3 regions of the Streptomyces sp. 11x1 genome follow, and region 3 is predicted to be linked to each of the others. Evidence: riboswitches for the same ligand, from Rfam matches in the RefSeq annotation. Region 3 holds a riboswitch; each other region holds the start of a gene.
What was found. A riboswitch is a leader RNA that binds a small molecule or an ion and turns the genes downstream of it on or off. The one in region 3 is predicted to bind cyclic di-AMP.

Region 1 (7,541 bases), 2.5 Mb from region 3:
GGTCTCGATGATGTTGCCGCCGAAGGTGAGGCGGTCGACGATGGCCGCAAAGAGCCGGGTCTCGGTGAACGTCCTGGTCCACCCGCCGAATGATTCGGTAGAGGCGCTGGCGCAACTGCGTTCCCAACGCCACTGCCTGGACCGACACACCGACGAACAGAACTCCGCCCCGGGCCGAACTCCCGGCCTGAATCGTTCCCAGCAGCCCCGGCAGATCCTCTCCCCAGCTCGACCGGCGTACTCGGACACCAGGCCGGCGCAGGACTCAGAGCTACTCGGCACCGAGGCTCAGAAACACGCACGAAGACGCACTAAGACCGTGCCGCAACTGCGCGACCGGCAGCTGACCGGCGACGAACAGGCCGTGCTCGCGCAGAATGTCGCCCGCTGTCGGGCCGTGCTGGACTGGATCGAGACCACTGCCGAGACCGGCAAGGTCGACATGGACGAGAAACCCGCCCGCCTGCTGCGGAGTGAGTAGTGGCACGCAAGCGCTCCCCGGCCGCGGAGCGCCACGCCGACCTGGTCCGCACCGCGCTGTTCGAGGTCGCGCCCGCCGGCATGACGCTCACACGGCTGATGGGCTCGTGCGAGCTCAGCCGCTGGCAGACCAGACGCGGGCTCGGCGCGCTGCGGGACATGTGCGCCGAACGCGGCTGGCCGCCGGTGATCTGGACCCGGGAGCTGGGCTATTACTTCTGCGCGAGTGAGGAGGAGCTGGAGGAGCGGGAGCGGGCCTGGCTCAGTGGGAAGCTGACCCAGTTCCGCCGGATGATCACGGGCACGATCGGCCCGTACCTGGCCTTGTTCCCAAAGAGCACGTGGGCCGGCTACCTCAGCAACCAGATGAAGGCGATCGAGTCGAACCTCGCGATGGCCGCCCGGCCACCGCGCTGACACCTCCGGGGCGGGGCGCTCACCGCCAGATCAGGAGCCGGGGCCGGCCCCAGCGCCCCCGCCGCCACTGCCGCGACCACGAACGCCTCCCCGTGATGAGCAGATCCCTCATCACCTGGGCGGCCATCACCCTCATGACCCGCCGCCTCACCCGCCGCAAGGCGCGCCCCGTGGATCGACGCGACGTCACCCCGTACTACCTGGCACAGGCAGCGGCTGGCCTGCCGCCCAACCTGCGGTACCGGCCCGGTCACAGCGGCTTCCGACAGTCCAGCGGAGGCGGACCAGGCACTGGGTTGACCGACTCAGGGCTTGCTCGTCCAGGTCTGGGGGACGGCGATCGTGGCCGTCTGCGCTACGTGGTCTGAGAGGTACGCCATGCCGCCCAACGGCATCGCAACCGGTTCGGTGAAGAGGAGTTCGGTCCTGGTGACGGTGTAGCGATCGGGGTCACCATGGACGAGCAGGTAGTCGACCCGGTAGGCCGCGGCACCGGCGGGCAGCAGTTCGGCGTGGAAAGTGGGCAGGTCCGCCGCGGCGAACGGGTCCCGCCACGCGCCTGCGTCCACGACCGCCTCGTACAGAGCGGAACCGCTGGGGAGGTTGAAGTCGCCGCTGGCGATCATCAGCTCCGTGTCACCGCCGCGGGCCGCCCGCAACACCTGGTGGACCCTCCTCAACTGCGTTGACTGGAGGGCTTCGTGGCGGTTGCCCGCCGACCAGTCCCCGTCCCTGTTCGCGGTCAGATGCACGTTGCCCACCACCGTACGGCGTCCGGAGACCTCGAAGGTCAGCACGCCTTGAACGCTGCTGCCCAATGCCAGCGCGCAGCGGAACAACAGGCCGCCGGTCTGCGGACGCGTGCCGCGGAACGAGACGTATCCGACCGACCGCAACGGCGTCCTGGAGAAGGAGACCAGGCCTCCGGCGGGCTGGCCGAGGAATCCGGTGCCGCGGGCGACGAACAGGAAGGACGGCAGATGCCTGCGCAGAAACCTCTGCAGTCCCGGCGTCCAGACCTCCTGACCTGACCTTCACGTTCACACAGTCGATGAAGACGACCGGGTAGACGCTGTCCAGCGGACGGTTCTGCCATTCCGTCATGCCGGCCATCACACTGTCGGTGATCGTGGAGATCGTGGACTTGGAGATTTCCGCGCCGTACACCTCGGCGAGATGCGCGGAGATCTCCCCGTGCGTGAGCCCTTTCGCCGACAGCGACAGAACCATCTCGTCCACGCCGCCCATACGTCGCTGACGCTTCCTGACCAGCTGCGGTTCGAACGATCCGGCCCTGTCCCGCGGCACCGCGATCTCGACCGGCCCCGACTCGGTGATCACCGTCTTGGAGCGGTGCCCGTTGCGGTAGTTGTCCCGACCGCCCTCGGCCCGCTCACCGGGCTCGTGCTCCAGATGATCGGTGAGCTCGCCCTCCAGCGCGGACTCCAGCACCCGCTTGGTCAACTGCTGCAGGAGGCCGCCCTCCCCGGTGAGCTTCACGCCACCGGCCTGAGCCCGGGCAACCAACTCGGCGACCAGCCCGTCATCCACGGCGCCCGTCCCGCTCACAGCGGCCTTCCCGGCCTCGGTGTCACTCGTCACGTCAGTCATCAACTGTCGCTTCCAGCTCGGGAGTTACACCACTCACCGTACAGACCCCCGCCTGGCGGTAGCGGACCTTTACAGCTCTGGCCTCAGCCGTTGGCTCTCGACCCGAGACGTACGACACTGCCACCCCCGATATACGTAACCGAAGGGACACAGAAGGTGATCCCGGCCGAAGCTGCCCATGGACCGCGCCGTCCCATGCGCCAGGGGAGCGCAAGAATGCTGTGAGTGGCCAAGAGTCACTCTACGGAGCGATTCTCAGCGACCTGTCGTAGGCGACAAGTTGACGACAGATCGCTGAGAATCCGACAGATCTAAAGCGGCCGTACACCCGGTCACGCGGGCCGCACCACGCTGTGGATCGAGGACTCGCCGTCGTAGAAGATCGACTCCTCGCGGACGTACGTGCCTGGCTTGGGGGCGTGGATCATCATGCCGTTGCCGATGTAGATGCCGACGTGGCCGATGTTGTCGTAGAAGAAGACGAGGTCCCCCGGCCTGGCGTCGGCGAGGGGGACGGTGGTGCCCGCCTCGACCTGGTCGTAGGTGGTGCGCGGGAGGTCGACGCCGGCGGCCTTCCAGGCGGCCTGGGTGAGGCCGGAGCAGTCGTAGGAGCCGGGGCCGGTGGCGCCCCAGACGTACGGCTTGCCGATCTGCGCGCGGGCGAATGCCAGGGCCTTGGTGGCCTTCGTGGCGTAGGTGGAGTCCTCGACGGGAGCGGTGGTCCCGCTGGTGCCGGGAGACGTCTCCGTGTCGGCGGCGGTCCCTCCCTGGGTCTCCTGGGTCTCCTGGGTCCCCTGGGCCTCCTGGGTGCTCGGGGACTCCTGGCTCGCCTGCTGCGCCGCCTGCCGACGCGCGAGTTCCTCCGCCTTGCGGTCGGCCTCCTCCTGCTCGCGCTGTTCGATCGCGGCGAGCCGGGCCTTCTCCGCGGCGGTGAGGGTGGAGAGCAGTTCGCGGGCCTCGGCGAGCTTCGCCTGGACCTTGGCCTTGCTGGTCTTGAGGGCGTTCTGCGACTCGGTGAGCTTCTCGAGGCTGTCGCTCGCGGTCCGGCGCTGCTCCGCCGCGTCGGCCTGCTCGGTGACGTACGCGTCGACGGCCTGCTTCTGACGGTCCGTCATCCGGTCCATCAGCTGGTTCTGGTCGAAGTAGTCCTGCGGGTTGTCCGCGAGGAGCAGCGAGGCCTGGTCGGGGGCGGACGCGCCGTTGCGGTACTGGGCCGCGGCGAACGATCCCAGTTCCTCCCGTGCCTCGTTGAGCTTCTCCGTGCGCTTGGCGACGTCGTCGAGGAGGGTGTCGACCTTCTTCTTCTGCTTGGTCGTCCTCTCCTTGGCCGCGTTGTAGTTCTCGGTCGCCGACCCGGCCTGGCGGTAGAGGTCGTCGACCTTCTTCTCGACGTCCTCCAGGCTCGGCCTGTCGTCGTCGGAGGGTGCGGCGGTGGCCGTCTGGGAGAGCAGGGCCACGGAGGTGAGGGCGGCCGTGGCGAGAGCGGGGGTGCGTATGCCCGCGCGCGTCCGGCCGGTCGGACGCGGCTTGCGGTGCGGCGCCATGGTGCGGCGTCTCCTTCCGTAGTCCGCCTACCGAGTTAGCTGTCGGGTTCGGGCGCAAGCTTCGGAAGGTTTGCCCTGCGGCCCTTGCCGCGAGCGGCGGTCGGGTCGATTCACCCCAGAGGTCGGTGGGTCCCCGGCTCCGGCGCCGCGAGAGGCGTACCGGACTCGGCGGGGGCCGTGCGGCCCGGCGACGTTCGCCGGTTGTGTCGTACGACCCAAGAGAAGAAGTTAGCCAACTCGTGGGTCCCGTGTGAAGGTTGATGTTCGATATGCCCGATACGTTTTCGTGACCTTAGCCTCTTGCGCGCGACAGGCGGTAGGCTCGATCGCTCACCGTCGTGAGGTGAGCGCGGTGAGTGGTGGGTGTGGACTTCCCGGGGCGGCCCCCCGCTGTCAGTGGGGGCGCCTAGACTCGGAGAGCGATGAGCAGCCTCTTTGACGACAGCTTCCTGGCGGACCTCCAGGCCCCCCGCGGCCACGCGGAGGAGCCCCCGCCGCCGCCCGAGGACGATCATGTACCGGAGCCGCTTCCGGACGATCTGTTCGGCGGGAAGTTCGACGTGCCACCGGACCGGGACGAGTACTACCGCGGCGGTGCCCCCCGCCCGGCCCTCGACGCGGCGGCCCTCCTGGACGGGCTGAACGAGAACCAGCGCGCGGCCGTGGTGCACGCCGGCTCCCCTCTGCTCATCGTCGCCGGCGCGGGTTCCGGCAAGACCCGTGTGCTCACCCACCGCATCGCCCATCTGCTCGGCGAGCGGCATGTCCACCCGGGCCAGATCCTCGCGATCACCTTCACCAACAAGGCCGCCGGTGAGATGAAGGAGCGCGTCGAGCAGCTCGTCGGCCCGCGCGCGCACGCGATGTGGGTCATGACCTTCCACAGCGCGTGCGTCCGGATCCTGCGGCGCGAGTCGAAGAAGCTCGGTTTCACGTCCTCCTTCTCGATCTACGACGCCGCCGACAGCAAGCGGCTGATGGCGCTCGTCTGCCGTGATCTGGACCTCGACCCGAAGCGCTTCCCGCCGAAGTCCTTCAGTGCCAAGATCTCGAACCTGAAGAACGAGCTGATCGACGAGGAGGACTTCGCCGCCCAGGCCGCCGACGGCTTCGAGAAGACCCTCGCCCAGGCCTACGCGCTCTACCAGTCGCGCCTCCGCGAGGCGAACGCGCTCGACTTCGACGACCTGATCATGACGACGGTCAATCTGCTGCGCGCCTTCCCGGACGTCGCCGAGCACTACCGGCGTCGCTTCCGTCATGTCCTCGTCGATGAGTACCAGGACACCAACCATGCCCAGTACGCCCTGGTCAGAGAGCTGGTCGGCACCTCCGAGCACCCGGTGGACGTGCCACCGGCCGAGTGGGACGTGCCGCCGGCGGAGCTCTGCGTCGTGGGTGACGCGGACCAGTCGATCTACGCCTTCCGCGGCGCGACCATCCGCAACATCCTCCAGTTCGAGGAGGACTACCCGGACGCGACGACGATCCTGCTGGAGCAGAACTACCGCTCCACGCAGACGATCCTCTCCGCGGCCAACGCGGTCATCGAGCGCAACGAGTCCCGCCGCCCGAAGAACCTGTGGACCAATGCGGGCGCCGGTGCGCAGATCACCGGCTATGTCGCCGACACCGAGCACGACGAGGCCCAGTTCGTCGCCGACGAGATAGACCGACTGACGGACGCGGGCGAGGCGAAGGCCGGCGACGTCGCCGTCTTCTACCGGACGAACGCCCAGTCCCGTGTCTTCGAGGAGGTGTTCATCCGCGTCGGCCTGCCCTACAAGGTCGTCGGCGGGGTGCGTTTCTACGAGCGCAAGGAGGTCCGGGACGTCCTCGCGTATCTGCGTGTCCTCGCCAACCCCGAGGACTCCGTCCCCCTGCGCCGTATCCTCAACGTGCCCAAGCGCGGCATCGGCGACCGTGCCGAGGCGATGATCGACGCCCTCTCCCAGCGCGAGAAGATCAGCTTCCCGCAGGCCCTGAAGCGTGTGGACGAGGCGTACGGCATGGCGGCCCGGTCGACCAACGCGGTCAAGCGGTTCAACACGCTGATGGAGGACCTGCGGACCGTCGTCGAGTCCGGCGCCGGACCGGCGACCGTCCTGGAAGCCGTCCTCGAACGCACGGGCTATCTGGCCGAGTTGCAGGCATCCACCGACCCGCAGGACGAGACCCGGATCGAGAACCTCCAGGAACTCGCCGCGGTCGCCCTGGAGTTCGAGCAGGAGGCCGGTGCCGCGGAGGGCGAGACCGAGGGCGGTGCGGCGGGGACGACCTCCGCCGGGCTCGCCGACTTCCTGGAGCGGGTGGCGCTGGTCGCCGACTCCGACCAGATCCCCGACGAGGAGGAGGACGGCTCGGGCGTCATCACGCTCATGACCCTCCACACCGCCAAGGGCCTGGAGTTCCCGGTGGTCTTCCTCACCGGCATGGAGGACGGCGTCTTCCCGCACATGCGCGCCCTCGGCCAGACCAAGGAACTGGAGGAGGAGCGCCGCCTCGCGTACGTCGGCATCACCCGCGCACGTGAACGGCTCTACCTCACCCGGTCGACGCTGCGCAGCGCCTGGGGACAGCCCTCGTACAACCCGCCGTCCCGGTTCCTGGAGGAGATCCCGGCCACTCATCTGGAGTGGAAGCGCACGGGTGCCTCCGCGCCGGTGTCCTCGGGTCCGGCCGCCGGTATCGCGGCGTCGCTGTCGTCCTCCCGCTCCCGTTCCTCGGCCCGTGGCGCGTCCGGCTTCGCGACCCGCCGCGGCGACGAGAAGCCGGTGGTCTCCCTCGCCGTGGGCGACCGTGTCACGCACGACCAGTTCGGCCTCGGCACGGTCGTCGGCGTCGGGGGCTCGGGAGCGAACGCGGAGGCGACGATCGACTTCGGCGACACCAAGCCGAAGCGGCTGCTGCTGCGGTACGCGCCGGTGGAGAAGCTGTAGCGGACGCGCCCCGCGCCGTGCTCAACGAGAAGGGCCCCTGCTCAGCAGGGGCCCTTTCGTCTTGTCCGTGCGCGCCAGGCGGGTGCCGGCTGACTGTTACGTCGGGTCCAGCCCGTGGCTGCGCAGCCACGACAGCGGGTCGATGGCGGAGCCGCCCGCCGGGTGGACCTCGAAGTGCAGATGCGGCCCGGTCGAGTTGCCCGAGTTGCCCGAGTAGGCGATGGTGTCGCCGGCCTTGACGGTCGTACCGGAGGCGACCTTGTACGTGGAGAGGTGGCAGTACCAGGTCTCGGTGCCGTCCTTGGCGGTCACGATGACCATGTTGCCGTAGGCGCTGTTCCACTGGGTGCGCACGGTGCCGTCGGTCGCGGCCATCACCGGGGTGCCGTACGAGACGGGGAAGTCTATGCCGGTGTGCAGGGACATCCAGTTGACGCCGGACTGCCCGTAGTACGCGCTGAGTCCGCGCTCGGCGACGGGGAGCGCGAACTTCGGCCGCAGGCGCTCCTTGCGGGCCGCCTCCGCGGCGGCCTTCTTCTGCTCCAGCACC
Region 2 (7,541 bases), 4.1 Mb from region 3:
GCGGGTCTACTTCCCCGACCCCTGGCCCAAGAAGCGACACCACAAGCGGCGCCTCATCCAACCGGAATTCCTCACCCTCGTCGCGTCCCGGCTCAGGCCGGGGGCGATCGTGCACTGCGCGACGGACTGGGAGCCGTACGCCGAGCAGATGCTGGAAGTGCTCACCGCCCACCCCGATTTCGAGAACACCCGGGCGGACGGCGGGTTCGCGCCACGTCCCGGCTTCCGCCCGCTCACCCGTTTCGAGGGGCAGGGACTGGACAAGGGTCATGTGGTGAACGATCTGCTCTTCCGCCGCGTACAGCAGCGTGAGCAGGAGCGGAATCCGAAGCGGAAGCAGGACCAGGAGCAGAAGCAGCAGTCCGAACTGCCCCCCACAGGCGCCTGACGACTTGCCTTCACCGCCCGGCGGGGCGTACCACGCGCCGTCGCGGGCGGCGCCCGTCCCTCGTTAGGGTCAATGCAATGGCCACCAGTTCCCCCGACCCGACGCACCCCAGCGGCTCCACCGATGGGTATGCGTTCAGGCCCACTCGCTGGTGGCAGCGGAAGAGCGTCAGATACGGGGCGCTGATAGCACTGCTCGCGGTCTCCGGGCTCGTCATCCTCGCGCTCGTCCGGGAACAGACCGGCACGGAGGGGTTCCTCGTCGGACTCGGGCTCGCAGTGCTGCCCGTACCTCTGCTGATGGCGGCGTTCCGGTGGCTGGACCGGGTGGAGCCCGGGCCATGGCGGAACCTGGTGTTCGCGTTCGCCTGGGGGGCGTGCGCGGCGGCGCTGATAGCCATCGTGGCGAACAGCTTCGCGACGCGGTGGATAGCGACGGCCACGGCCGATCCCTCGCACGCCGACACCCTGGGCGCCACCGTCATAGCCCCCGTGGTCGAGGAGACCGCCAAGGCCGCCGCCGTCTTACTCGTGTTCCTGTTCAGGAGACGGGACTTCACCGGGGTCGTTAACGGGGTGGTGATCGCGGGCTTCACCGCGACGGGGTTCGCCTTCACCGAGAACATCCTGTACCTGGGGACCGCGTTCGGGACGGACCAGCTCAGCGGGGGGAGCGGTCTCGCGTCGGTCACCGCGGCCACGTTCTTCGTGCGGGTGATCATGTCGCCGTTCGCGCATCCCCTGTTCACCGTGCTGACGGGGATCGGGTTCGGGGTGGCGGCGTTCTCCGCGGAGTGGCAGCGGGTGCGGCGGGTGCTCGTACCGGCGGGCGGGCTGCTGCTCGCCATCGGGATGCACTCGGTCTGGAACGGGTCGGCGACGTTCGGGGAGTACGGGTTCTTCGCCGTGTACGCCGGGTTCATGGTGCCGGCGTTCGGGCTGCTGACGTGGTGGGTGATCTGGGCCCGGCAGCGGGAGTTGCGGACCGTGCGGGAGGCGTTGCCGGCGTATGCGGGCGCGGGGTGGCTGACGCCTGTCGAGCCGTATGTGCTGGGGTCGATGCGGGGGCGGCGGGTGGCGCGGGAGTATGCGGCGCACCACTTCGGGAAGGCGGGCGCTCGGTCGATCGCGGAGTACGAGGTCTACGCGACGAAGCTGGCCTTCCATCGGTATCGGGGGTTGCGGGGGCGGGCCGGGGGTGACTTCGCGCTGCGGGAGCGGGAGTTGCTGTTCGAGCTGTGGCGCAGGCGGGAGTTGGCCCGGTCGGCCATGGGGTATGCGGGGCGGGAGGTGGGGGCGAAGTACGGATACGGCTACGGGCACGGGTACGGCCATGAATGCGGGGCGTACGGGCAGCCTGTGGGGTGTGGGGTGTATGGGGCATATGGGGTGGCGGCGTACCCCGCGTACAACCCCTATCGGTACTAGCGAGTTGCTTCGCGAGCCGTCGGCGCGGGGTCGGGGCCGTTTCGTCCGGGGCGCGCGTCTCCATGTGCGGCCCCCGATGTCGGGGAACAGAACCGCTCCCGACCTGCCGGCGCCCCGACCGCGCCTCCCGCTCCGTCCCTCGGCTCTGCCTTCGCCCGCCTACGACCCGCTTCCTCCTCCCCCGCCAAGGCCCCAAGTCACTTCCGGGCAGCCCATCGCGCCGCCCGTTGGCGTACCTGGACTGTGAGGACTACCAGGAGTACCAGGACTACGCCGAAGCCTCCGTCAGGTGGTTCAGTTCTTCGGGGGTGAGGGTGTGGTCCGCTACGGCCAGGAGGGCGGGGAGTTGGTCCAGGGAGCGGGCGGAGGCGATGGGGGCCGTGACGGTCGGCTGGGCGGCCAGCCAGGCCAGGGCCACCGTGGCGTGGGCTGCGCCTCGGGACGTGGCGATGTCGTCCAGGGCTGCGAGGACGCGCGGGCCGGCCGGGGTGTCGAGATAGGCGCCGGCGCCTGCCGCCCGGGGGCTGTCGACCGTCGCGCCGGGGCGGTACTTGCCCGTGAGGAAGCCCATGGCGAGGGCGAAGTACGGGACGGCGGAGAGGCCTGAGTCGACGGCGACGGACTGGAGGGCGCCCTCGTAGGTGTCCCGGGAGACCAGGTTGTAGTGGGGCTGCAGCGCCACGTAGCGCGCCAGGCCCTCGGCGGCCGAGAAGTCCAGGGAGGCCTTCAGTCGATCGGGGGTGATGTTGGACGCGGCTATCGCGCGGACCTTGCCGGCCTTCACCAGGTCGTCGAGGGCGGTGATGATCTCCTCGACGGGGACCTCGGGCTGGTCGAAGTGGGTGTAGTAGAGGTCGATGTGGTCCGTGCCGAGGCGGGCCAGGGACGCGTCGGCGGCGGCCTTGATGTTGGCCGCCGTCAGGCCCTGGTACTCGGGGTGCTGGCTCACCTTGGTCGCGATGACCACGTTGTCACGGTTGCCGCGACTCTTGACCCACTTGCCGATGATCCGCTCGGACTCACCGCCCTCGTTGCCCTCGACCCAGGCCGAGTAGGAGTCGGCGGTGTCGACGAAGTTGCCGCCCGCGGCCGCGTACGCGTCGAGGACGGCGAAGGACCGCGCCTCGTCCGCGGTCCAGCCGAAGACGTTGCCACCGAGGGCGAGCGGGAAGACCTCGATGTCGGATGCGCCCAGCTTGCGAAGAGAAGTCATGTCCGATGTCAACGAGCGGACCGGACGCCCACATTCCCATCGAGATCGACGCCGACGCCGCGCAGGGCAGGGCAGGGCAGGGCGGGGCGGGGCGGGACGACGTGTACGAGGCCCTGTCGTCACATTCCCGTCGTCACCCGAAGGGCGGCCCCGGAATGTGACGACAGGGCCTAGCGCGATGCGATGGCCGTGAGCCAGTCCTCGACCGTCAGGACTTCGGCCCACTGCGGGAACAGTTTCTCGGTGAGCATCGTGTGGACCTCGGGATCGGTGTCGAGGCAGCCGTCCGCCAGAACGGTGACGCCGAAGTCCAGGTCGATGGCGCGCCACAGGGTGGACAGCACCACGGCGCTGGTGGCGATGCCGGTGAGGACGAGGCTGTCGATGTCGCGCGCCCTGAGCACCAGGTCGAGGTCGCTGCCCGAGAACGCGCTCCCCCTTCTCTTGGTGACCACGACCTCGCCCGGACGGGGCACGACCTCGTCATGGATCTGGGTGCCGGGCTCGCCCTCGGTGAACAGGCCGGCCCGCACCACGTTCGCCATCGCCTTGTTGCGCGGGCTGATCTCCGGCGCGCCCGGCCGTAACCCCATCACGACGTAGATCACGGGGATCTCGGCGGCCCGGGCTCCGTCGATCGCCCTGCGCAGGCGCGGCAGATATCCGGACCCGTCGTCCGCGATGGCCACGACGTCGCGTTGGACGTCCATCACGAGAAGTGCGCTCTTCGCCATGTCTGCCGGCCCTTCTGTCTACAGGGGAGTTCTCCGGGGAGCCGAGAGGGCCGGGGTCCGGGGAGGTCCAGGGCGTCGCAGGGGACAAGACGAACGCCGCGTAGGCCCAGGGGCGTACGCGGCGTCGTTGCTTCGGGTGTGATGCCGGCCGTTACGGGTTGAGGCCCTTGCTGCGGAGCCAGGCCGCCGGGTCGATGCCGGTGGTGGAGCCACCGGGGTGGACCTCCATGTGGAGGTGGGCGCCCGTGACGTTGCCGGTGGCGCCGACGCGGCCGATGACGTCGCCGGTGGCGACCTTCTGGCCGACGCTCACGCCGATGGAGGACTGGTGGGCGTACCAGATCTCGGTGCCGTCATCGAGGGTGAGGACGGTCTTGTAGCCGTAGGAGCCCTCGTAGCCGGCCTGCGTGATGGTGCCGCTGCCTACGGCCTTGATCAGGGTGCCGGTGGGGGCCGCGAAGTCGAGGCCGGTGTGGTAGCCGGAGGACCAGTACGGGCCGGCCTGACCGAAGCTGGAGGTGAGGGTGTACGAGGAGGTGGGAAGCGTGAACTGCTTGGCCAGGGCGGCGAGACGCTCGGCTTCCTTCTTCGCCGCGGCCTCCTCCTCCGCCTTCTTCTTGGCGGCGGCCTCCTTGGCCTCGGCTTCCTTCTTCTCCTTGGCGGCCTGCTCGGCGGCCTGCTCCGCGGCGGCGGTCTGCGCGGCCTCGGCGGCGGCCTTGTCGAAGGCGTCCTGCTGGGACTCGGCCTGCGCCATGATGCGGGCGCGCAGCGCCTCACCGGCGTCCGCGGTGCCCTGCTCGGTGTCGGCGGCGATCAGCCCCGCGTTGCTGAGGGGGGAGGTGGAACCCTGGGGCTCCGGCTCGTCGGCCTCGTCCTCGAAGACCGAGCCGACGTTCGGCAGGTCGGGTATCGATATGGAGACGGGGGCCTTGCCGGACTGTGCGCTCGCCATCCCGGCACCGCTGACGGCGGCTATGACACCGACGCCGAGGACCGTGGAGCTGCGGGCGAGACCGTTACGGGCGAGTACGCCGCTCTTCTTGGCCACGCGGTGCCGACCGCGAACGGGGCGAAGGGAATCCTCGCTGGGGTTCCACTCCTGCCAGGGGCCCTCGTTGTCGCTGTTGTAGCTGCCGTAGCCGAACGTCTGGCTCTCGCCGTCACGTTGGGCCGGCACGAACGGGGCTTCGGTCGCGGACCGGTTCGACGCCACGTGGGCGTACTCCTTCCTTCCTTCTCGCCTACCGGGTTAGCTGACGGGTTCGGAGCAGGAAGGTCTCCTACGCGCGTAAACCGGTCGTGCGTAATGCCACGGCGGTTTCCGTGCGATTCACCCCAGGGTTGGTGGTTCCCCGGTTCCCTTGCGGGATTCGGCGCGTGAGCACGGAGCCGTCTCTTGTGACGGCTGGGACGACCGCGCTGCGTTATCGAACGTTAATAGACGCGAGCACTCCATTCCAAGCTGTTCTGAATGATCGTTCCGTTTTTCGCGCGGGACTTTACGGGTCATGAGGGTCTGAAAACGGGCGAGTTGACCTTTACTCGCGAGTAACAGTTGACCTGACGTGGCGTCAGTTTTTATACGGAGAACGGCGGGGCGGACACGCTCGGTGACATCTCCACCTCGCGGACGTGGGACGGCCACACTTCACGAACGCCCGACGGCCATACTTCACGGGCGGCGGACGGCCAAGAGGGCCATGTCGTCCGTCGTGCGGTCGCCCGTGTGCCGCCGCACCTCCTCCGCGAGCGTCGTCAGCAGGGCGCCCGGGGCGGTGAACCCACGGCCCGAGAGGCGCACGGCCGGGTCGTAGAAGACACCGTGCGCGTCGCGCGCCTCGGACAGGCCGTCGGTGTAGAAGAGCAGCGTGGCGCCGGACGGGAACCGGGTCTCCTCCGCGCGGTCGGGCCAGGTGCCCAGGTCGTCCATGCCGAGCGGCAGCGCGGGCTGCGGGGCGTCCAGGGTGCACAACGTGCCGTCGGCATGCAGCAGCAGGGGCGAGGGGTGGCCCCGGTTGACGATCCGGGCGCGGCCCGCGCCGTGCGGGAACTCCGCGAGCACGGCCGTCACGAACCCCTCGTACTCCACCGCCCCGTCACTCCGCGCCGCCTCCCGCCGCGTCCCCTCCCGGGCCAGCGCCCGTTCCAGCCGCTGGGCCACCGCTTCGAGCGTCGCCTCCTGCTCGGCCGCCTCCCGGAACGCCCCGATCAGCACCGCCACCGCCGACACCGCTCCCAGCCCCTTGCCGCGTACGTCGCCGACGATGAGCCGTACGCCGTGGGGCGAGTCCTGCACCGCGTACAGATCGCCGCCGATCGACGCCCCGGCCTGCGCGGCCTCGTACCGCGCGGCGATCTCCAGCCCGCCGATCCGCTCCTGCGGCACCGGGAGCACGGCCCGCTGCGCCGCCTCGGCGATCTCCCGGGCGGTGGCGAGCCGGGCGTCGCTGCGGCGGACGAGGCGGTTGATCAGTACGGCCAGTACGGCGGCGGTGGCCACCGTGGCGATCTCGGTGATCGCGTCCTCATGGCCTGCGTCGTCGTAGTAGAGGCGGACGCCGGTGATGCCGACCCCCGACGCGGCGCCGATGACCACCGTGCCGAGCAACGAGAAGAGCGGGGCCGCCACCAGGGGCGCGGCGATGAAGAAGGGGACCGCGGTGAACTCGCGCGGGGTGAAGTGGTCGTAGAAGAGTCCGACGGCGATCAGCAGCACGGGAAGGACGCAGGCGAGCCTGCGGGCGTACGAGAACCGCCGCCCACCCGGCTCCCGCATGACCTCCGTACCCTCTCGCTGCCCCACGGATACAGGGTTTCCGGGGGTGGGCGGTGGGGCGAGCCGACGGGGCCGAGTGGGCTAGGCCCTGTCGTCACATTCCCGTCGTCGCCCGAAGGGCGGCCTGGCGGCGTCGTGGGGGTACCTCCCGGTCGAGCACAGCCGAGACCGGGGGAGCGTGCTCTCGGCGTGCCGGGCACCGACTCGCGTACCGGGCGTACTCGGGTCGGTGCCCGGTGCGTCGAGAGCGCGAGCATGGCGTCGCGGGGCAGGCGGGAATGTGACGACAGGGCCTAGCGGAGAGACGGGGGGAGGGACGCGGAGGGCGGACGGGTTGAGGCCATCGGGAAGCCGGGCGGGGCTCAGCCCGTCGAGAGGCCGGTCAGTCCCGTCGCGCCCGTCAGCTCGTGGAGGGGGAGGGTGTGCTGGGTCTGGAGGACCTTGGCGCGCAGGTAGCGGACGTTGTGGGCGGTGGTGAAGACGCCCGTGGGCACGCGGTCGCGCACGGCCACGCCGAGGCCGCGCAGCTGCTGCGCCTTGTCGGGGTTGTTGGAGAGCAGGTCCAGCTCGTCGATACCGAGGGCGCCCAGCATCTGGGCCGCCGCCGTGTAGTCACGGGCGTCCTCCGGCAGCCCGAGCGCCGCGTTCGCCTCGTAGGTGTCGAGGCCCTGGTCCTGGAGGGCGTATGCGTCCAGCTTGTTGTAGAGGCCGATGCCCCGGCCCTCCTGGCGGAGGTAGAGGAGGACGCCGCCGCGGTCGGCGATCCGCTCCACCGCCTCGCGCAGCTGCGGACCGCAGTCGCAGCGGGCCGAGCCGAACACGTCACCGGTCAGGCACTCGGAGTGCAGCCGGACCAGCGGGGCCGTGCCGGGGGCGGGGTCGCCGAGGACGATCGCCAGGTGCTCCCGGCCGTCGACGAGGTCGTGGAAGGTGACCAGTTCGGCGTCGACGCCGTAGCCGTCGTGGAAGCGCAACGGTACCCGGACGCGGGCACGCGGGGTGG
Region 3 (7,541 bases):
ACGCCCAGGCCATGGCCGCCGGGCTCGCCGTCCTCTCGGTCATGGAGAACGAGCGGATCGTGGCGCACGCCCGAACCACCGGGGAACTGCTGAAGAGCAGGCTCACGGCCCTGGTCGACAAGTACGAGCTGCTCAGCGACGTACGCGGTCGTGGTCTGATGATCGGCATCGAGTTCGGCAGGCCCAGCTCGCTCAAGCTGCGCGGCCGCTGGACCATGCTCCAGGCGGCCCGCAAGGGACTCTTCGCCCAGATGGTCGTCGTACCGCTGCTGCGACGGCACCGCATCCTCACCCAGGTCTCGGGCGACCACCTGGAGGTGATCAAGCTGATCCCACCGCTGATCATCGGGGAACGGGAGGTGGACCGGTTCGTCGCGGCCTTCACGGAGGTGATGGACGACGCGCACAACGGGGGCGGACTGATGTGGGACTTCGGCAGGACACTGGTGAAGCAGGCGGTCGCCAACCGCTGAACCGCGGGGGCGGTCGGGGGTGCGGTCCCGCCGGGGTTTGCCTCTGAGGCAAGAAATTTGCCGCTGAGGCAAAGGTGCGGCTGAATGGAGGGCATGAGCCCCTCCGAGGGTACGCACCCTCCCGAGCCCCCGGTCGACACGGAACTGCCCGCCGTCGCCCCGCAGCTGCGGGGCCTGCGCCGCCGGGCCGCCCTCACCCTGGAGGCCGCCGCCCGCGCCGCCGGGCTGTCACCCGCCCACCTCTCCCGGCTGGAGACCGGACAGCGCCAGCCCTCGCTGCCGATGCTGCTCGCGCTGGCCCGCGTCTACGGTACGACCGTCTCCGAACTGCTCGGCGAGACCGTCGCCGAACGGGACGCCGTGGTACGGGCGTCCGACATGGAGCCCACCCGGGCCGGCGGCTGGACGTACTGGCAGGCGGGCGCGTCCGGGCGCGGGATGCAGGCGCTGCGCGTCCATGTGCCGCACGGCTCGCAGGGCGACATCGTGCGGGTGCATCCCGGCGAGGAGTGGCTGTACGTCCTCAAGGGGCGGCTGCGGCTGCGCCTCGGGGACACCGCGCAACTGCTGGAGCCGGGGGACAGCGCGCACTTCGACTCGCTGACCCCGCACCGCATCGCCGCCGCCGACCACGACGGCGCCGACCTCCTGTTCGTCCACACCCTGCTGCAGAGCCCGAACGCCGCGTTGTGCCTCGGGCCGACCATCTCCGGAGAGACGCCATGAGCGACCTGGAAGAGAAGTTCCCCCGCGCCCTGTGGGTGCGGCTCATCATCTACATCGCGGTCGGCCATGTCTTCGCGGCCTTCATCTATCTGCTGTTCGAGGTGGGCGCCAACCAGTAACGGCTCATCAGAAGGGCCTAGTCGAGCAGGCGCTCGCGCAGCCGCTCCCGGGTCTCCGGGGTGACTCTCAGGCCCTGCTCCAGATACGTGTCCACGTCCCCCCAGGTCTCCTCGACGGTGTCGAAGGCCGTCTGGAGGTACTCGGCGCGGGCGTCGAAGAGCGGGCTCAGCAGCTCCATGACCTCCGGGGAGTAGGCGCTGGCCGCGGTGCTGCTGCGGTGCACCTTGTAGCGGCGGTGCTTGGCGTTCGACTCCAGGTAGTCGGCGACGATGGCCTCGCGTTCCACACCGAGGGCGAGCAGTGTGATGGCGACGGAGAGGCCCGCGCGGTCCTTGCCCGCCGCGCAGTGCATCAGCGCGGGCACGCTGTCCTCGGCCAGTGCGTGCAGCACTCGGGAGTGCTCGGCCGTGCGGTCCTTGATGATCCGCCGGTAGGAGGCGATCATCCGGCCGGCCGCCCTGCCGTCGTCCAACAGGTCCCGCAGCTGGTCCAAGTCGCCGTCGCGGACCATCTTCCAGAACTCGGCGCCGTCCGCCGGGTCGCTCAGCGGCAGGTTCACATTGAGGACGCCGGGCAGCTCGACATCCGGGCCCTCCAGCTTCTGATCGGCCGCGTTACGGAAGTCGAAGACGGTGTGCAGGCCCAGGGAGGCCAGGAACGCGGCGTCCTCGTCGGTGGCGTGCGCCAGGTGGCCGCTGCGGAACAGCACCCCGTGACGCACCCGACGGCCGTCCACGGTCGGCAGGCCGCCCACATCGCGGAAATTGCGCACTCCGGTCAGCTCGGGCTCGGTCGACGGGATCTGCTGCGTCACTGGGGCTCCCTCCCATCCGGCCGTCCGCGCGGGCCGCCGACGGCCGCGCACTCGGCATCGAGGCGCGCACTCGACGATACGACATGGGTGCGTACACCAATGAGTTGTCCACAGCCGGGCGCCCGAGCCCCGAGCAGTTGTCCACAGGCCGCTGTGCCGGCGTCTCGGCGGTTGTCCACAGGCGCCGTCGAGCGCCCGCGGCGACCTGCGATGATGTCGGAACCCGATCGCACCTGTTCGAATCTGTGAGGGCTTGATGTTGGACATCGGAACTGACGGCCGGACCTGGCTTCTCAGCGGACCCGGGAGCAGCTATGCCCTGCGGCTCACCGAGAACGACGAGCTGCTGCACCTGCACTGGGGTCCCCGGATCTCCCTCGCGGACGCAGAGGAGCTGGCCGCACGGCAGCGGCTGCCGTACCGGCCCTTCGAGGCCCCGGTCGACGGACACGAGGAGTACCCGGTCGAGGGCGGACCTCGCTTCACCCGCCCCGCGCTCTCCGTGCGCACGGAGAAGCGACGCGGCACCGAGTGGACCTTCCAGGAGTACGAGACCGACGGCGACGAGCTGCGGCTGCGCTTCACCGACGACGGACTCCGGATCACCCTGCACTACCGGATGCGCGACGACGTGGTCGAGCGCTGGGTGACCCTCGTCAACGAGGGCCCGGCGGCGGAGCTGCTGCGGGCCGACTCGGCGACCTGGACGCTGCCCCGGCGTGAGGAGGACACCTGGCGTCTCTCCCAGCTGCACGGGCGGTGGGCGGCCGAGTCCCGGCTCGTGCGCGCCGACCTCACCTACGGCGAGAAGGTCCTCGGCAGCCGGCGCGGACACACCGGTCATCAGCACCTGCCCTGGGTCGCCCTCGACACCGACGCCATCGAGGAGCGCGGCGAGGTCTACGGCTGCGCCCTGGGCTGGTCGGGTTCCTGGCGGATCGCGGTGGCCCAACTCCCGGACGCCCGTGTGCAGATCACCGGCGGCGCCGGCTACGACGAGTCCGGACTTCTGCTGCTGGAGACGGGCGGGACGTTCACCACGCCCGTCTTCGCCGGCCTGTGGAGCGACGGCGGCTTCGGCGGGGCGAGCCGCGCCTGGCACGCGTACCAGCGGGCGTATGTCATCCCGGACGCGGACCGGGATCGGCCTGTGCTCTTCAATTCCTGGGAGGCCACGGAGTTCGACATCTCCGAGGAACAGCAGGGGGCGCTCGCACGGCGGGCCGCCGCGATCGGGGTCGAGCTGTTCGTCGTGGACGACGGCTGGTTCGGGGCGCGGACCAGCGACCGGGCCGGCCTCGGCGACTGGACCCCCAATCCGGACCGCTTCCCGAAGGGACTCAAGCCGCTCGCCGAGCAGGTGCACGCCCTCGGGATGCAGTTCGGCATCTGGGTCGAGCCGGAAATGGTCAACCCGGACAGTGAGCTGTACCGGGCGCACCCCGAGTGGGCGCAGTTCCAACCGGGGCGAAAGCGGACGGAGCTGCGCAATCAGCTCGTACTTAATCTCGCGCGCGAGGACGTCCAGGAATACCTCTGGGAACGGCTCGACACCCTCCTGTCCAGCGCCCCGATCGACTATGTGAAATGGGACTTCAACCGCTGCTTCACCGATGCCGGCTGGCCCGGCGAGCCCTATCCGCAGAAGCTGTGGGTGGAGCACGTGCACGCCTTCTACGCCCTGCTGGACCGGCTGCGGGCCGCCCACCCGGGGGTCGCGTTCGAGTCGTGCTCGGGTGGCGGCGGCCGGATCGACCTCGGGGTCCTGGCGCGGACGGACCAGGTGTGGACCTCCGACAACACCGACCCGCTCGACCGGCTCGCCATCCAGCACGGCTTCAGCCAGATCCATCCCGCCCGGAGCATGGCCGCGTGGGTCACCGACAGCCCGAACAACCAGCTCAACGGGCGCGCCAGCTCGCTGCGGTTCCGGTTCGTCAGTGCGATGGCGGGTGTGCTCGGCGTGGGCGGCGACCTCACCGAGTGGAGCGAGGGGGAGCTGGTCGAGGCCCGGGAGTGGGTGGAGCTGTACAAGGAGATCCGGCCGGTCGTGCAGCGGGGCGACCTGTACCGGCTGCGGCCGCCGACGGGAGGACTGAGCGCCGTGGAGTACGTCCACGGTGACGAGGTGGTCGTCCTCGCGCTGCTCCAGGCCCAGCACTACGGAGAGTCGCTCGCCCCGCTCCGGCTGCGCGGGCTGGATCCGGGGGCGACGTACGAGTGCCGCGAAACGGGCGAAACGTACCGAGGTGCCGTGCTGGCGCACCATGGATTGCCGACGGGGTTGCGCGGCGACTTCGATGCGAAGGTTATCCGCCTACGTCGCACTTGAGCGATCTGCCCGAAATGAAGCTGTAATTCCAACAAGCCCTGGAATAAAGCTTACTGGGCCGTAGGTGCGTGAGCAGCGTCATATTCGTGACGTTCCGTTGCCGACATGTCCACGTAATTCGCGCTGATTTCCAGGGAGGTTGGAATACGCGCTAGACCGGTCATTGACGGAGCGTGATGGCGAATTGAAGTAAGGATCAGGGAGGAAGAGGCACAGGAAGTCCCAATGGTTGTCTCTGTGGGCACAAGTCGCTTACGTTCGGCGTCAATCCGGACGGACGCCCAATCCTGCCGCCGACCGGAGCCGCGTACCGACCCGATCCACGGCAGGAGCGGGGGACCCACAGGAATCACCGCCTGTTCCGGTCTCCGGAACGGCTAGGGGTAAAGCCGTGCGCAAGCACGGCCGGACATCTCCAGTCCGCACCCGACAGCTCACCTCGCAGGCGCCGGAGAGGAATTCGCCATGCCCGCGAAGGGTAAGCACCGCCGTCCGAAGTCCCAGCGCTTCACCCGCTCGATCGCCGCCGCCGGGACCGGTGGCGCGGCGCTCGCGCTGCCGTTGATCGGAGCCGCAGGCGTCCACGCCGCGACCCCGAGCGCCACCGTCTCCGGTGTCTCCGAGAAGGCGACCACGATCGCCGCCGAGAAGGCCGCGGCCGAGGCGGGCGCACGGATCGAGCAGGCCGAGAAGGCCGCGCAGGCGGAGAGAACCACCACCAAGAAGGCGGCTCCCAAGACCTACTCGGTCAAGGTCGGCGACTACCTCGCGAAGATCGCGGACGAGCAGGACGTCGAGGGAGGCTGGAAGCAGCTGTACTCGGACAACCGTGAGGCGGTCGGCTCCGACCCCTCGCTCATCCACCCGGGGCTCAAGCTCACCATCGGTGAGCGGGCCGCGTCGAGCGAGACGTCGCGCTCGTCCTCCAAGCCGCAGCTGTCGCAGTCCTCGAAGCCCGCCGAGTCCTCCCAGACATCGAAGTCCTCGAAGTCCTCGGGTGCGGCGAAGCAGGAGTCGAAGGACACCCGGGCGTCGACCTCCACGGGCAGCGGCCAGTCGTCGTCCAACGCCTCCGGCTTCAGCCGGCCCATCCTGAGCGCGACCGTCGGTACCGCGTACAAGGCCGCCGGCAGCATGTGGTCCAGTGGCTACCACACGGGCGTCGACTTCGTGGCCCCGACCGGGACCAGCCTGAAGGCCGTGGGCGCGGGCACCGTCGTCTCGGCCGGCTGGGGCGGCGCGTACGGCAACCAGGTCGTCATCAAGCTCGCCGACGGCTACTACGCCCAGTACGCCCACCTGTCCTCGATCTCCGTCTCCGCCGGCCAGTCCGTGAGCGGCGGCCAGCAGATCGGCCTCTCGGGCGCGACCGGCAACGTCACCGGACCGCACCTCCACTTCGAGATGCGCACCAGCCCGAACTACGGCTCGGACATCGACCCGCTGGCGTACCTCCGCTCGAAGGGCGTCGGCATCTGATCCACGCCGCCGCACCCGCCGAAGGCCGGACCCCATGACCGGGGTCCGGCCTTCGGCGTTCCCGGGAAGGGCCGCGGGCGCGGGCCGGACCACTGGGGCCACTTCCGGTTCGAGGGCTTCCGGGTATGGGGGGCTCCACTGACGGGGCCCGGGTATTCCGGGTTGATCGACACTTGACACGTGGTCTATCTCACCGTCCGTCAAGCCCTTGTTACGGTCGCGTAGGTCACATCCGAAGGTGAATCATGGCCCGATGTGACAGACGATTCGAAGGGCAGCAAAGCAATGATCGGGTCGTACGTGGCGCTGGGGGACAGCTTCACCGAGGGCGTCGGCGATCCCGGGCCCGACGGGCGGTTCGTCGGCTGGGCCGACCGGTTCGCGGTGCTTCTCGCGGACCGGTTGCCCGAGGGCGACTTCGACTACACCAACCTGGCCGTGCGGGGGAAGCTCCTCGACCAGATCGTGGAGGACCAGGTGCCGAGGGCGCTGGAGCTCGCCCCCGATCTGATCTCCTTCTGCGCGGGCGGCAACGACATCATCCGGCCGGGCACCGATCCCGACGAGGTCGCGGAGCGGTTCGAGCGGGCGGTCGTCAGGCTCACCTCGGCCGTCGGCACGGTCATGGTGACGACCGGGTTCGACACCCGTGACGTGCCGGTGCTGAAGCATCTGCGGGGCAAGATCGCCACGTACAACCTGCATGTCCGGGCCATCGCCGACCGGTACGGGTGCCCCGTGCTGGACCTGTGGTCGCTGAAGACGGTGCAGGACCGGCGGGCCTGGGACCTGGACCGGCTGCATCTCTCCCCGGAGGGGCACACGCGGGTCGCCCTGCGGGCCGGGCAGGTGCTGGGGGTCGAGGTTCCGGCGGATCCCGATCAGCCGTGGCCGCCGTTGCCGCCGCGCGGGACGCTGGAGATGCGGCGGGACAACATCCAGTGGGCGCGGGAGTATCTGGTGCCGTGGATCGGTCGCCGGCTGCGGGGGGAGTCCTCCGGGGACCATGTGTCGGCGAAGGGGCAGCTGTCGCCGGACGACATCAGGTTGCGGATCGAGACGGTGGCTTGAGGGCCGAGTTCGTGGCTTGAGGGCCGAGCGGTGGCCTGAGAAACCTAGTAGATTGTCGCGGCTTAATTTCGTCGTGTGGTTGGGTAGAGGTGGCGCAGTTTCACGCGTGCGTCGTCGGTGGTGAAGTGCCAGTCGACTTGGCGCTGGTTGCTGTTGGTGTGCTGCTGCCAGGCGGCGAGTTCGGTGTTGAGCACGGTGAGGTCGTCGATGCGGCGGTCCAGGCACTGACGGGTGAGCGCGGAGAGCTCGATCTCGGCGATGTTGAGCCAGGACCCGTGTTTGGGGGTGTGGTGGATCTCCAGGCGCTGGGCCAGCGCGAAGGCCTTTGCCGGGTCGAACGCCTCGTAGAGCGAGGCGGTGGTGTGGGTGTTGAGGTTGTCCATCACCAGCACGACCGTGGCGGCGTCGGGATAGTCCACGGTCAGCAGGTGCTCGACCTGGTGCGCCCAGTCGACCCTGGTCCGGCGGGACTGCGCGTCCACGCGCCGCCATCCGCGCAGCGGCTCGACCCAGCAGAAGATCGAGC

Region 1: it holds a riboswitch for cyclic di-AMP, as region 3 does, so the genes downstream of both, P8T65_RS17205 (NlpC/P60 family protein) here and P8T65_RS06500 (M23 family metallopeptidase) in region 3, are expected to answer to the same signal.
Region 2: it holds a riboswitch for cyclic di-AMP, as region 3 does, so the genes downstream of both, P8T65_RS24475 (M23 family metallopeptidase) here and P8T65_RS06500 (M23 family metallopeptidase) in region 3, are expected to answer to the same signal.

The regions. Positions count from the first base shown of each region.
Region 1 is NZ_CP122458.1:3,976,003-3,983,543, reverse strand. Features, by position in the region: partial or broken gene P8T65_RS17235 (ATP-binding protein) at 1-177, opposite strand, end outside; gene P8T65_RS17230 (DUF6192 family protein) at 65-481, shown strand; gene P8T65_RS17225 (RacP protein) at 481-897, shown strand; gene P8T65_RS17215 (hypothetical protein) at 1,203-1,559, opposite strand; partial or broken gene P8T65_RS17210 (transposase) at 1,918-2,508, opposite strand; gene P8T65_RS17205 (NlpC/P60 family protein) at 2,841-4,052, opposite strand; cyclic di-AMP (ydaO/yuaA leader) riboswitch at 4,061-4,233, opposite strand; gene pcrA (DNA helicase PcrA) at 4,475-6,991, shown strand; gene P8T65_RS17195 (M23 family metallopeptidase) at 7,088-7,541, opposite strand, start outside.
Region 2 is NZ_CP122458.1:5,579,285-5,586,825, reverse strand. Features, by position in the region: gene trmB (tRNA (guanosine(46)-N7)-methyltransferase TrmB) at 1-388, shown strand, start outside; gene P8T65_RS24495 (PrsW family intramembrane metalloprotease) at 466-1,815, shown strand; gene P8T65_RS24490 (aldo/keto reductase) at 2,084-3,028, opposite strand; gene P8T65_RS24485 (hypothetical protein) at 3,034-3,189, shown strand; gene P8T65_RS24480 (cysteine hydrolase) at 3,199-3,762, opposite strand; gene P8T65_RS24475 (M23 family metallopeptidase) at 3,914-4,975, opposite strand; cyclic di-AMP (ydaO/yuaA leader) riboswitch at 4,986-5,148, opposite strand; gene P8T65_RS24470 (PP2C family protein-serine/threonine phosphatase) at 5,435-6,538, opposite strand; gene ribA (GTP cyclohydrolase II) at 6,901-7,541, opposite strand, start outside.
Region 3 is NZ_CP122458.1:1,444,785-1,452,325, reverse strand. Features, by position in the region: gene P8T65_RS06525 (aspartate aminotransferase family protein) at 1-473, shown strand, start outside; gene P8T65_RS06520 (XRE family transcriptional regulator) at 567-1,199, shown strand; gene P8T65_RS06515 (DUF6126 family protein) at 1,196-1,318, shown strand; gene P8T65_RS06510 (tyrosine-protein phosphatase) at 1,336-2,133, opposite strand; gene P8T65_RS06505 (alpha-galactosidase) at 2,390-4,465, shown strand; cyclic di-AMP (ydaO/yuaA leader) riboswitch at 4,768-4,926, shown strand; gene P8T65_RS06500 (M23 family metallopeptidase) at 4,931-5,944, shown strand; gene P8T65_RS06495 (SGNH/GDSL hydrolase family protein) at 6,230-7,015, shown strand; gene P8T65_RS06490 (IS630 family transposase) at 7,078-7,541, opposite strand, start outside.